2 regions of the Desulfonatronum parangueonense genome follow, and region 1 is predicted to be linked to the other one. Evidence: predicted binding sites of a transcription regulator. Region 1 holds the regulator's gene; the other holds the start of a gene.
The links. The regulator HrcA, encoded in region 1, represses chaperone genes, less so after heat shock. The targets are predictions, from matches to a motif close to TGTTAGCACTCNNNNNNNNNGAGTGCTAACA.
Positions count from the first base shown of each region.

Region 1 (7,524 bases):
CGCCTCGAACTTTATTCTTGCCCTCTTGGAACAGCGATCCGACCTGCACATCGTCAACCTGGACAAGCTGACGTATGCCGGCAACCGGATGAACCTGCTGGCACTGGAGCAGGACCCAAGTCGCCAGGAGCAGGGCGCCCGCCATGTTTTCGTTCACGGAGATATTGCCGATCCGGTATTGGTGCCGCGCCTGCTGTCCGAACATCGTATACAGGCCATACTCAATTTTGCCGCCGAATCTCATGTGGATCGCTCCATTCATGATTCCTCCCCGTTCATCACCACCAACATCCAGGGCACCCATAATCTGCTGGAAGCTGCCCGCAAGGCGAATATCGAGCTTTTCCTGCAGGTTTCCACGGATGAGGTTTACGGAACTCTCGGCTCCACGGGGCTGTTCAGCGAACAAACCCCCCTGGCGCCCAACAGTCCGTACTCGGCGTCCAAAGCGTCGGCGGATCTGCTGGTGCGCGCCTACCATGAAACCTATGGTCTGCCCACGGTGATCACCCGGTGTTCAAACAACTACGGCCCGTTTCAATTTCCGGAAAAACTGATTCCCCTGATGCTGACCCTGGCCTGGGAGGATAAACCGCTGCCGGTATACGGAGACGGGGCCAATGTTCGCGACTGGATCCATGTCCTGGACCATTGCCGGGGCGTCGAACTGTCCATGGACCATGGTCGACCTGGAGCGGTTTACAACTTCGGCGGCAACGCCGAGCGAACGAACATGCAGGTCGTCACCACCCTGCTTGACCTTTTGGGCAAACCCCACTCCTTGATCCGTCACGTCCAGGACAGGCCCGGGCACGACAGGCGCTACGCCATGGACTACACCCTGGCCGCGCGGGAACTCGGCTTTGCTCCGAAATACACCTTTGAACTGGGACTGCGGGAGACCATCCAGTGGTATCAGGACAATCGGGAATGGCTGGCCAGGGTTCAGGACGGCAGCTACCGGGAATTCATGAATGCATGGTACGAGGAACGGCAATGATTTCCACCGCGTCTCCCAAGGTTGTGGTCCTGGGTGGCAAGACGGGATTGCTGGGACAATCCTTATGCGCCAGCCTGATGAAAAGCGGTTGGCAGGTTGTCCCCGTTGGTCGTGACGACCTGGATCTTTTCGATCAGGACCGGGTTGCTGCCTTCCTGGACGAGCATGAGCCGGACATTGTCTGCAACACCGTGGCCTATACCCAGGTGGACCAGGCCGAGGATGAACCGGAAGAGGCCGCGCGTCTGAACCATCGACTGCCCGCAACCCTGGGCCGGTTGGCCAAACAACGCAATATACGGCTGGCGCATTACAGCACCGACTTCGTCTTTAACGGAAAATCCGATACGCCGTATTGCTCGGAAAGTCAGACCAACCCGCAAAGCGTCTATGGCAAGACCAAGCTGGCCGGAGAGAAGGCGCTCCAGGATCTTGGCCTGGAGCGGTTGACCATCATCCGCACGGCATGGCTTTTCGGGCCGGGCCGGACCAACTTCGTGGCCAAGATTCTTGCTCTTGCAGCCCAGCGACCATCCTTGAACGTCGTCCACGACCAGACCGGCTCGCCCACCTATACCCCGGACCTTGCGGATTATTCCGTGGAACTGTTCAAGGCGGATGGAACCGGGATTTTTCACCTGGTGAACTGCGGCTGCGCCACATGGTGCGAACTGGCCGGGGCCGCGGTGCAAGCCAAGGGGCTGCAGTGCGACGTCTTTCCCATCTCTTCGGACCAGTATCCGCAAAAAGCCAAGCGACCCGCCTATTCCGTGCTGGATACCAGCTCGTTCACCACCCTCACCGGCATCAAACCCCGCCCCTGGCTTCAGGCCCTCAGAGAGTACGTCTTTCAGCACCTGCCTTGAATCTCAATTATTCGTATTTATCAACGAATCGCATTCCATCGAAATCGCAATCGAAATCGAAATACAACCTCGCATTACCTCATATCCCGTGCTGGATTCAGGGCCCTGCTTCCAACACGCCGCCAGCCATAAGTGCATCTCGATGATGCACTTATTCCAACAAAAAAAATGTCGTTCCTTGACAGAACCTATTCACATATTTATTGGGACTAGCACTCTCTCACATCGAGTGCCAGCAAGGTAAGGCAATATGGAACTGCAAGCACGTGAAATAGGCGTTCTGGTCACGCTCATCGAAGACTATATTCAAACAGCCGCACCAGTCGGATCGAGGACGATCGCCAAAAAATCAAACCTGAATCTGAGTCCGGCCAGCATTCGGAACATCATGGCCGACCTGACCGAGAAGGGGTACCTGGAGCAGCCGCATACCTCGGCCGGGCGCATTCCTTCCTCTCAGGGTTTTCGATTCTACGTCGACTCCGTATTGAAGTATTCGCCTCTCTCTCAGGAGGAGCGGAATCAGCTCGCGGCGAGTCTGGGCGACGAAAAATTGGACGTGTCCGAGTTGTTGCGCAACGCTTCACGGCTGCTTTCGGCCTATACGCGACAGGTGAGCATGATCCTGGCCCCCAAGGCCACGAATATCGGTTTCAAGCACATCGACTTCATCCTGCTGAAGGCCGGCCTGGCCATGGCCATACTGGTGGTTGAAGGCGGAATTGTCCGCAACAAGATCGTGACGGTGGATCCCAAACTGGGCACGGATGATCTGACCAAGTACAGCAACTATCTGAATCAGCTTTTTCAGGGACGGACTCTGTCCCAGGTCCGGAGCAAGCTGTTGCAGGAAATGGACGCCGTTCAGCGCGAATATCAGGCGGTCAGCCAGCAGGCGCTGGTTCTGGCCCAGCAGGTTTTCAGCGAAAACAGTCCAAGAGAAATGTTCGTTGAGGGCACGGTGAATTTTTTCACCCATCCCGAGTTCGCCAATCCGGCGAAACTTCAGGAACTCTTACGGATGCTCGAGGAACGGACGCAGCTTTTGGAACTACTGGACAAGGTTTCCAAGCCTGAAGGCATTTCCATCGTCTTTGGACGGGAGGAAGACCAGGAAGGGTTGCGGGAATTCACATTGATCTCGTCTCCCTACCTGGGACAAGAAGACCCTTTGGGCGTTGTCGGCATTATCGGGCCGATCCGGATGGATTACGCCAAGGTCGTTCCGTTGGTTGAGTTCACGGCCCAGATCATCAGCCGACTGTTGAAGAATCGTTTTTGATGGGCATCAAGATTTTGCAAGGAGGAATTTTATGCCGGCAAAAGAGCAGAAAGCATCACCGGACAGCAATGCCAAAAACGCTGCCGGAGACAATATCGACATGAAGGATCTTCTGAGTGGCGAGGATCAGGTCATCACGGACGAAACCGTAACCGCCATGGAAGACGAGGAACTGCTTCGGCTCTGCAAGGAGAAGGTCTGCTCGCAATGCCAGGAGCTGGCCAAGGTGCAGGACGAAAAACTGCGCATGGCGGCGGAAACGGAAAATCTTAAAAAAAGACTGCATCGTGAGAAAGAGGAGTTCTGTAAATTCGCCACGGAATCCGTGCTCGAAGATCTGTTGCCGGTTCTGGACAACCTTGATCTGGCTTTGGAGCATGGCCGCAAGTCCGGACAGGGCCGGGATCTCCTCAGCGGCGTGGAAATGACCCGCAAGCTTTTTCTGGACATTCTCAGCCGCCACAGTCTGGAGCCGCTCGGCGAAGCCGGGGAGGACTTCGACCCTGCATGGCATGAAGCCCTGGCGCAGCAGCCCGACCCGGAACTCGAGCCGGGCAAGATCTGTCAGGTCGTTCAGAAAGGCTATCGCCTGAAAGGCCGTCTGCTGCGGCCCGCCAAGGTGCTGGTCAGTACCGCATGCAACCCATGATGCAACGATTCGGCGGTAGCCGACAAAGGCAAAAGTATCCGTTCAGATTAAGAGCATCGGGTGATACAGTTGCACCATATTTTTCCATTACGACCCTTTACAAGCCGTCATTCAAACTTAACTTGCACAACATACTAAGCTTTCAGGAGGATTTTGCACATGGGAAAAATAATTGGGATTGACTTGGGAACAACCAACAGTTGCGTGTACGTCATGGAAGGCAAGGAGCCGAAGTGCATTTCCAACCCCGAAGGCGGACGCACGACTCCTTCCATCGTCGCCTTCACGGACAAGGAACGTCTGGTCGGTGAAATTGCCAAGCGACAATCCGTAACCAATCCCGAAAAGACGGTTTTTGCGATCAAGCGGCTTATGGGCCGTCGGTTCGACGCCCCGGAAATCAAGGGCTGGAAAAGCAGTTCCCCTTACAAGATCGTGGAAGGGGGCAACGGCGATTGCTACGTGGACATTGACGGCAAGAAGTACAGCGCTCCTGAAATTTCCGCGATGATCCTTCAAAAGCTGAAATCCGACGCCGAAGCCTATTTGGGCGAGACCGTCACCGAAGCCGTGATCACCGTGCCGGCCTATTTCAACGACAGCCAACGCCAGGCCACCAAGGACGCCGGACGCATCGCGGGCCTGGAAGTGAAGCGGATCATCAACGAACCCACCGCGGCTTCACTGGCTTACGGATTCGACAAGAAAAAGAACGAAAAAGTCGCGGTCTTCGATCTGGGCGGCGGCACCTTTGATATTTCCATTCTCGAGGTCGGGGACAATGTGGTTGAAGTTCGGGCCACCAACGGCGATACCTTTCTCGGCGGCGAGGACTTCGACCACCGGGTGATCGACTACCTTGTGAACGAATTCAAGCGTGACAACGGCATCGATCTCTCCAAGGACCGCATGGCGCTGCAGCGTCTCAAGGAAGCCGGGGAAAAGGCCAAGAAGGAACTTTCCACGTCCATGGAAACCGAGATCAACCTGCCTTTCATCACCGCGGACCAGAACGGCCCCAAGCACTTGCTGATCAAGCTTTCCCGAGCCAAGCTGGAAACCCTGGTGGAAGACCTGGTGGCCAAGACCATTGAGCCGTGCAAGAAAGCCTTGGCGGATGCCGGGTTGAAGACCTCGGACATCGATGAAGTCATCCTGGTCGGCGGCATGACCCGTATGCCCCTGGTCCAGAAAAAGGTGCAGGATTTTTTTGGGCGTGAACCGCACAAGGGCGTGAACCCTGACGAAGTGGTCGCCATGGGCGCGGCCATCCAGGGCGGCATCCTTGCCGGCGACGTGAAAGACGTGCTGCTCCTGGATGTTACGCCGCTTTCCCTGGGTATCGAAACCCTGGGCGGAGTCTGCACCCGATTGATCGATCGCAACACCACCATTCCGACACGCAAGAGCCAGGTCTTCACCACGGCCGCGGACAATCAGCCTTCGGTCTCCATCCATGTCCTGCAGGGCGAGCGCCCCATGGCCTCGGACAACAAGACCCTCGGCCGGTTCGAATTGACCGGCATTCCTCCCGCGCCCCGCGGCATGCCCCAGATCGAGGTGGCCTTTGACATCGACGCCAACGGCATCGTCAACGTTTCCGCGAAGGATCTGGGTACGGGCAAGGAGCAGTCCATCCGGATCACCGCATCCAGCGGCCTGTCCGAGAGTGAAATCCAGAACCTGATCAAGGATGCCGAGGCCCATGCCGAAGACGACAAGAAGAAACAGCAGCTCATCGAAGCCCGCAACCATGCCGATTCGTTGATCTATGCCACGCAGAAATCCATCACGGACCTTGGCGACAAGCTGGATTCCGTGCTCCGCGGCGAGATCGAAGCCAAGATTGAAAATCTGAAGAAGCTGATGGAGGGTGATGACGAAGCCGAAATCCGCAAGGCGTCCGAAGAGCTGGCCCAGGCATCGCACAAGCTGGCGGAGCAGCTCTATGCCCAGAAAAGCGGCGCGGAACAAGGCGCGCAGCCGGGCGGCCAGGCTGGATCGTCCCAGGCTTCCGGCTCCAAGAAGGACGACGACGTCGTGGATGCGGACTACACGGAGGTGAAGTAGCCGTCTCCTGCCTGTCGCCTTGACAGGCCGTTCCACGACTCTCTATACCTTGAGCCTGATCCGTGTTCGCGGGTCAGGCTTTTTTTTGCAGTTCACTTACCTGATGTTTCGCGGAGTAATAAATGATTTTGCGGCATTTTGCCTTGATACCGCTGCTGTGCCTGATCAGTCTCATGACTCTCGGCGGGTGCGTTGAAAAGAAACGTCTGCCCCCCGTTGCCCCTCCCACGGCAACAACCACGGAGAGTCTGGTTCTCCAGGCCGACAGAGCCTGGCAGGCCGGGGATTATCAGCGCAGCAAGCAATTGTACGAACTCCTCGTCCAGGAGCCTCTGGACCGGTCCCTTCTGACTCTGGCCTGGGAGCGCCTCGCCGTCAGCTCCCTGCGGACCGGCGACCACGCCCGCGCCCAGGATGCCCTGATACGTGCGGCTTTGCACGACCCGACCCTGCGGCAGCACTGGTTTTGGCATGAGTACAGGGTCACCGCGCTCCTGGGCATGGGCAGGGATGACGCAGCCGAGGAATACCTGCGTCAGTTGATGACGCAACCGGAGACACCGTGGTCCCTGCGCTTCTCAGCCGGCATCCGGCTCTCGGAAATGTATAGACAATTCAGGGAGTATGATGCGCTCAGTTCGCTTTTCTCGACCATGCACGACATGGCCCCCGACGACGCAGCCAGGGTGGAGGTGGAACGTGTTGCCGTCCGGATCGCCAGGGAAATTCCGGACACGGCACTGGAGCACCTTGCGGAGCGGGTGCTGCCCGGAGAGGTCGCTCTTTTTCCGCACTCCGTGTTCTTGTGGGAGCAGCGCCGCCGGGAAGTCAAGGAAAGTCCCGAGGCTTGGCCGCAAGTCAGAATGACGTTGAACCGCCTGCTGCAGCAGGGGGATTGGACGGATGTTGATTCTTTCGTTGCGGATCTGGAGGAACTGGATGAACAGTTCGGTCTTCCGGGAGTCTGTGTCGGATTGATGGTGCCGCTGGACGGCGTGCTGGCCGAAACCGGCTGGAAAATCGTCCGCGGGGCCGAGGCCGGTCGCAATGCCCTGCTGGAAGACGGCATGACCCTGCGTTTGGAGATCATCAATTCCCAGGCCCAGGACATGCTGGACACCCTCGCCACGATGGCGCCGGAATGCGCCATTGTCGGCGGTCCGGTTCAGCGCGAGACCTGGGACCGGATTCATGGCGCGGGGCTGGCCGCGGATCGCAATTTCTTTACCTTTCTGCCGACCATGGGCGAGGAACAGGAGGGCAGCCTTGCCTGGCGGTTCTTCGGCAGTCCGCGGGATCAGGTCCATGCCCTGGCCGGGTTGGCCATGCATGATATGGGCATTTACGACATGGCGGTGCTGTTCCCCCAGGATCGTTTCGGCGAGCACATGGGTGAGGCCTTTAACGCAGAGGTGTCCAATCTGGGAGGACGCGTCCGTGGGTACAGGAGTTATGTGCCCGGAGAGCATGCAACGTGGGGCGAGTCCGTGGCTGGTCTTTTGGGCGTGCCGGCACAGGTCCGTCGAGGACGGAACGAAGAAGCGCGTCTTCCCAATCCACCGTTCCAGGCGGTCTTCATTCCGGACAGCCTGCGTAACGCGGAGATGCTGCTCCCGCAGTTTTTCTATTATGATGAACAGCGATTGCTGATTCTTGG
Region 1 covers NZ_BAAHXH010000003.1:4,076,122-4,083,645, forward strand. Annotated here, with positions in the region: gene rfbB (dTDP-glucose 4,6-dehydratase) at 1-1,000, shown strand, start outside; gene rfbD (dTDP-4-dehydrorhamnose reductase) at 997-1,866, shown strand; gene hrcA (heat-inducible transcriptional repressor HrcA) at 2,117-3,148, shown strand; gene grpE (nucleotide exchange factor GrpE) at 3,180-3,797, shown strand; gene dnaK (molecular chaperone DnaK) at 3,957-5,867, shown strand; gene ACYQ15_RS18275 (hypothetical protein) at 5,990-7,524, shown strand, end outside.

Region 2 (7,524 bases), 1.2 Mb from region 1:
TTCTTTGCCTGATACAATGCCCGGTCCGCGGCCTCCATCAACGTGCCACTGCTGGGGCTTTGTCCGCAGTCGGCGTGCAATTCAGCCACGCCGGCGCTGATGGTTATTTTCACTCCCGAGTAAACCACTTCACCACTGCCGTTGCGGATCAGGAAGTTGTAATCTTTAATCCGGTTACGGACCTTTTCGGCAAAACTCACGGCCTCCAAACCTGAAGCCCCAGGCATGACCACCGCAAACTCCTCACCGCCGAAGCGCGCGGGAAAAATGGTGCAGCCGACTCCCTTTTCCTGGTCGTCAACACATGCCTTGAGCAGGCCCGCGACGGTTATAAGAGCCTGATCTCCAACCAGATGCCCGTATTTGTCATTGAACTGCTTGAAGTTGTCGATATCCAGAAAAACCATGGCCAAGGGCGTCTGACAGGATACCGACTTTTTAAGCGCGCGGTGCATAAAGGAGTCCAGGGCTCTTCGATTATACAGTTTCGTCAGCTCATCGGTCATGCTCATGGTCACAATGGATTCCAGATCACTCTGCAACATGCCTTCAATCTTATGGAATCCGTTCTGAATCTCGTTGACCATCTTCTCCATCGGTTGATCACTTTGAATGGTTTCCAGGGTCAGGACTTCAAGATCCTGGACATCATTTTTTCTGCGCTGCAACAAGGTCTGAAACTGTTTCATCAACCGGGCTGTATCCTGGAGGGTCTCCGTCAGCTTGTGCCGCCATCGATCATTGATGATTGCTTCGTTGTCCCGCAACAACTTTTGAAACGCCGCATCCGAAAAGTCCTTCCTGCGCAGGACCTGCATGACCAGGTCCTGTGTCCGCTCACGTTGTTCGGTGGTCAGAAACTCGTAATCCCGGATGCTGCGCATGTATAAAATCAATCCCCGCCACTTGGACTCCCGGGGAACACCCAACTTGTCCATGGTCGCGCAAAGATCTTCAAAGCACCGTTTCATCGCGCACACCCCGTTGGTTATGTACGTTTGATCATGATTCACTGTGTCACAGGGGCTGGTTCCTTTCGTGCATGCTCCTTGCAGGCCCATTCAACGAATCATGGCCGCATGGAGTCAACACAAGGTATCCAGCTGCGCCCTCACCCGAGTTACCCATAAATGACAATCTGTGCAAGATTATAATCATCAGCGCACCCAGAAAGCAGAACCGAAGACATCGCGAACCGCGAATTTGCAATGACGCCCACAGGCGATTCGTTGCACGACAAAAAAAAGGCCGGACAATGTCCGGCCTTTGGAGCGCAACAATCTGAGTGGATTAGTACATTCCGCCCATTCCGCCCATTCCACCCATACCACCGCCGGGCATGGGCATATCTTTCTTCGGCTCGGGCTTTTCAGCCACGGCGCACTCGGTGGTCAGCAGCAGGCCGGCCACGGAAGCGGCATTCTGGAGGGCAATACGAGTAACCTTCTTCGGATCAATGACGCCGGCGGAAATCAGATCTTCATAGACGCCGGTGGCGGCGTTGAAGCCATATCCGTCCTTGCCGTCCTTGACCTTTTCCACAACGATGGAGCCTTCGAAACCGGCATTGGCCGAGATCATCCGCAGGGGCTCTTCAATGGCCCGGCGAACCAGCGTCACGCCGGCAGCTTCGTCGTCGTCAACGGTCTTGATGCCTTCCAGGCTCTTCACGGAACGCACAAAGGCCACTCCACCGCCGGGCACGATGCCTTCTTCCACGGCAGCGCGGGTTGCATTGAGCGCATCCTCAACGCGGGCCTTCTTTTCCTTCATCTCGGTTTCCGTTGCGGCGCCGACGTTGATCACCGCCACTCCGCCGACGATCTTGGCCAGACGCTCCTGCAGCTTCTCGCGATCGTAATCGGAAGTGGTTTCGTCAATCTCGCTGCGGATCTGCTTCACACGGGCCTTGATCTGCTCGGGATCGCCGGCGCCGTCGATGATGGTCGTATTTTCCTTGTTGATAACGATCCGCTTGGCCTTGCCCAGATCGTTCAGGGAGATGTTTTCCAGCTTGATGCCCAGGTCTTCGGAAACCATCTGACCGCCGGTCAGAATAGCGATGTCCTGCAGCATGGCCTTGCGACGCTCGCCAAAGCCAGGGGCCTTGACGGCGGAAACCTGCAACGTGCCGCGCAGCTTGTTCACGACCAGGGTAGCCAAGGCTTCGCCTTCCACATCTTCAGAGATGATCAGCAGCGGCTTGGACATTTTGGCGACCTGTTCCAGAACGGGCAGCATGTCTTTCATGCTGGAGATCTTCTTCTCGCAGATCAGGATCAGGGGCTCGTCCAATTCGCAGAGCATCTTTTCCGGGTCGGTCACAAAATAGGGGGAGAGGTATCCGCGATCAAACTGCATGCCCTCGACTACGTCCAGGGTTGTTTCCAGGCCTTTGGCCTCCTCAACGGTGATCACGCCTTCCTTGCCGACCTTGTTCATGGCTTCGGCAATGATGTTGCCGATGGTCGGGTCGTTGTTCGCGGAAATGGTGCCGACCTGGGCGATTTCCTTTTGGTCACGGGTGGGCTTGGTCTGGTTGACCAGGTCAGCGGTGACGGCCTCAACGGCCTTGTCGATGCCGCGCTTGATGGCCATGGGATTGCGGCCGGCGGTGACAAGCTTTACACCGTCGGTGAAAATGGCCTGAGCCAGAATGGTAGCCGTAGTGGTTCCGTCCCCGGCGACATCACTGGTCTTGCTGGCCACTTCCTTGACCATCTGTGCGCCCATGTTCTCGAACTTGTCCGCAAGTTCGATTTCCTTGGCCACGGTAACGCCGTCCTTGGTGATGATCGGCGAGCCGAAGGATTTCTCGATGACCACGTTGCGACCCTTGGGGCCGAGAGTCACCTTGACTGCGTTTGCCAGGGTGTCAACACCCTTCTTCAGTTTTTCACGTGCCTTGGTGTCAAACAATATCTCTTTAGAAGCCATAATCTTTCTCCTTGCGATGGTTGATCGTTAACGTGACTGACAGGTTAGTCAGCGGGTACTACTCTTCGATAATCGCGAGAATGTCGTCCTCTCGCATGACCAGGAACTCTTCGCCGTCCACCTTCATTTCAGTTCCGGCATACTTGTTGAAAAGCACCTTGTCGCCCGCTTCCACCGCCACCTTGGTGCGCGTCCCGTCGTCGCCGACTTTTCCCGGGCCCACGGCGATGACTTCACCCTTCATGGGCTTTTCCTTGGCGGAATCAGGGATGATAATGCCGCCCTTGGTAACTTCCTCACCCTCAAGCCGCTTTACCAGCACACGATCATTCAATGGTTTCAATTTCATCTTTTCCTCCAAAAGTTTTTTTGTAGTTTTTTTGCTAGCACTCACAAACGGCGAGTGCTAGCAGGGGTGCTTATCAACGGGATGCTCAAAAATTGCAAACCTTGAATTTTCTCAAAAATAGACAATTTTTTCTGTTTGAGTGTGTTAAATAAGAAATGGTCATGAAAACAATTTTTTTTATTCAAATTGTAAATTTTACTGCGATTATAAAATCAGGACTAGTGAACACCGTACTTTCTCATGGGAGTAAGCCGGTGAATTTCACGTGCCGCGCAACTCGCGAAGCATCAAATTTATGACTTTGCGTCGAGAAATCTCGATTGCAAAACAGCTTAACTCCTACATGAGTATCCTCATCGTCAGGCAAACTCTGATCTGTTTCTGCAAAAGGATTCGAGGGCGAACGGCCGCATGTCACTTTTTCTGTAACTGCTCAATAACTCCGGGCCACTGACCCACACAAAAACACCTGGACCCCGGCCTGCGCCGGGGTGACGACCGAGAGAACTCGCTATCGAGGCACTCCATTCCGTCATACCGGGGCAGGCCGGTATCCAGGCAGCACGGATCCGCGGTGGTTGGTGCCCTGCCTTATTTAGCAGTTACCTTTTTCACAGCTAACTGCCAGAAATGCTACGCTATTTCACCCTGCTTTCGCTTGATTGACTGCCGGACCAAGCCAGCCATCGTTCACCAAGTTGACGACACAGCAGCACAGTCTTTTGTCAGGATCCCACAATTGGTTGATTTTTATGATCCATTCGAATCGGCTCGTCAGGTCTCTGATCAGAAACCTCTGTTCCATGGAATCCCACTGACGCTCCTGACTTTTGCTCAAGACCATGGCTAGTCTAGCATGAGGGCGGCCTTCTTTTTGGTAGCATCCATAACGATGCCGAGAAGTAGCCATCTGTACTATGAAACATTCCGAACCCCCTAACTCACTCTGATATCTACCGTAATCATTTTGAAATTGCAGTTCCGTTCTTTGATCTTTAGCCAAGCAGCGTCTGGCAGAGAACCTTCTGTGTCATTGAATTTGAAAGACTTGGAAGATTGGTAGTCCGATTCGCGCTATTCCAGATTGGTCTTGACACAATTTCCCATGGAAGATAGCAAATAATATAACAGGAAGCTGCTCTAACGGGTGAACCTCACACAACTAGCCAAAATCTGGACCCTAATTTGTCTTCCTCCGCACTATCTTCAAATTATAACCCTTCATGCTGGTTTCTGCCGTTGAAATGGAATCCACTTTGCCCGCTTCGGCTTGTTCGGCTGAGGCGGGCCTTTGGTTAAATATCAAAGTTAAATCAACGCATATCAACCATTGAGTCTGAGCACGACATGAAAAACAGATTTATGACAATCCTCACCTTCCTGATAGGTATTGTCTTTAGGCCTTGATCAATCTTTCAGCCGCGGAACAATAGCAAAGGACAAACGGAAGAGAGTCGGCTGAAAATCTGATGATCTTGTGGTTTGAAGCAATAAGGAGCCCCTCTAAAAACGAAGATTTGAGCATAAACATGAAAAAGGGTCTACTCAAAGGTACTTCGATATCTGGTGACAAGAATGTTGGTCTGAGCCTATTTGCGAGAAAGTCTCGATTAACTGTTTAACGGGGAGGGCACGCATGGATACTTCAAAAATTGGTGTGTTATCAAAAAAAATGATGATGAATTCCCTGATTTTCGCAATTCTCACAGGTATACTGCTTCTTGGATTTACCGCGACGGCAAAAGGGCAGCATTTTTCTGGATGTCCGCAAAATATTGGGTTCTGGGATCTGGGACTCAGTCAAGTTGATCCTGTTCAAAACACGACAGGGTTTGTCCTAAGGTTTCATGAAGGCGACGATTTGTTCGTAGGACGTTTTTTCTTTTCCACTGTGCTCAGAAATGCCGCTTCTTCAAATGATGGTATTTTTAGATGCATTACTGAGGATGTGAGTATTCCATTCCAAATTGAAAGCAGGTTCTACAGTACTCGTGACAACAGACTTGTTCACAGCGAAACATGGTCAGGGGTGATTGAGTACAGTGTTGGTTCCAGAAACCACGTCTATAACCAGGGTACTAAGGATATTCGCGCTAATCTTCTCGATCAAGGCGAATACCTTCAGGTTGTTTTGATTGATGGCACAGAAATAGGCAGGAGGAATTTTACCTACGCTGATGGTGACGGACTGGATGTAATTATTAGCCTGCAAGATGGTCAGGAATTCAGACAGGGCGATGATTTGGAAATTGTTGCACAGGTATTTAAGGGAAAAGCCGAAGTTTCAGGGGCAGCGGTATATTTAAGGATCTTCAGTCCGAACGGAAAGGAGTATGGCCAGCAAACTTTGGTCACTGATGCTCTCGGCCATGCTGAATGGAGAGCCTTCTTCACTGCTTGTGCGAGTGTTGGCGATTGGCGCATCGTGGCACAGGCAACGGCTGAAGGAGAACGGGCTGAAGTCTCACGTAGCGTTACCCTATCCAAGTACAATGTTTCCCCTGCTCAAGTCCAAGAAAACATCACCAGGATCATTCAGGAATGGATGACCAACAATCCAGGGCAGCCTAACGGTGTCGACAGTGATCCACGGATCAAGAGCCTTTGGTGGCCCAAGGGGCCAAAGGTCAACTTGATGTCGTGGCGAGAAGGATATGCTAATTTCAATCAGTTCACCTGCTCATCGCAAGCGATGCTCACTCTGAGATTCCTCAATTCTTTTCGATTCAGTGTCCAAAAAGAACGTCGTTTGATGATGGCTGGCGTGGATTATGGTCCAATCAGCGATGGAACAAGCTTGATCCATGTGGCTGTAGCTATCTATCCTCACGGAACCGACTGGGTTTCTGGATTTGTCCTGGAACCATGGTATAATCAAAAAAAGGAGGCATGGAGAGCCACTGCGTGGGCTTTCACCTTTTTTGCTGATCCTCTTCTGGACTGGAGAATCGGCAACCCTTGGCCAGGAGAGTATCCGACAACAGGCAGTGATGGGGGATACTACCCTACCGGTCATTCTGAATTGCCAGATATTCTCAAAGGCTCCGGAAAAACCAGATTATTGACGTACTCTCCAGCATTACCAGTCATTATTGACTCTAGTGGTCGACGCGTGGGCCGCCTTCCAAACGGGAGTGTTGTCAACGAGATTCCTGGTGCAGAGTCCTCGCATGTGAACAACGATGACGGTACGTTCGTAAACTTTGTATCCGTGCCTACAGGACAGTACGAAGTCCGAATCATTGGAACTGGAAGTGGAACGTTTCATCTAGTGGCTGGCACCGACACTGACTTGGTCAATTACGGAGAACAGCCGATCCGACTAAATGAAGAGGCACGCTTCACCTTGGTATCCGACGATCTCTACCAGCCGCTTAGACTGCCTGACGGCCGCCTGATCACTCCGCGGTCAGGACTGCCGGACAGTCAAGAAATTTCCGATGACAGGCAATGGATCATTGCCTTTTATGTGGCCTACTGGAACCGAGCCGCCGATCCTGCCGGCTTGACCTATTGGATGGACCGCGTATCCGAAGGTGTGTTGGACATTCCGGCAGTAGCCGAGAACTTCGCCTTGTCCGCTGAGGCTAAGGCCATGTACTCATATTTCGCCTCTCCGTTTAACGCCTCAGACATGGAACGGCTGGATTTTGTTCTGTCCGTATACGAAAATCTCCTGAACCGGCAAGTGCCTTCCAGCGATACGGGCGCTCAGTACTGGGTTAATGAGTTACGCTTGGGACGGACAAGCCCCGGCGCAGTCATCGGCAACATGATCTACGCGGCCATCCAGGCGGACAGCACGGACTGGCACACAATTCGGAATAAGGTGCAGGTGGCCGAGTATTTTGCCCAGCGTTTTGGGGCTAGCGGGCGGACGTGGCAGAACAGCGATCTTGATCTGGCCAGGCAGGCTCTAGAAAAGGTAACAAGTGATTCGGCGACGGTGGACATGGCCAAGGCCAGAGTGGATCAGATGCTGTAATTGACGAATTTTACACGATAAGAAAATTAAGGCCTCCCATGTGGAGGCCTTTTTTGTTTTGAGGGATGGAAATGGCCGGTTATGATCGCAGCCCAGCCTTTTTTCGATGATGGAGGTGGGGGAAGTGCATGTCTGAAAACTACCCACGTTTCTTGTAATATTCTGATTCACTTTTTAGAATCATCAGGCTGACGCCCTTTCCAGTCGAAATATCTTTGACTTCATCTGGCAATTTCGAGAAGATTTAATAAAA
Region 2 covers NZ_BAAHXH010000003.1:2,851,560-2,859,083, forward strand. Annotated here, with positions in the region: gene ACYQ15_RS13035 (GGDEF domain-containing protein) at 1-971, opposite strand, end outside; gene groL (chaperonin GroEL) at 1,291-2,937, opposite strand; gene groES (co-chaperone GroES) at 2,996-3,286, opposite strand; gene ACYQ15_RS13050 (DUF4214 domain-containing protein) at 4,923-7,271, shown strand.
Region 2: groES (co-chaperone GroES) is a predicted target of HrcA. The motif match lies at 3,319-3,349, and genes of this name have one in related genera.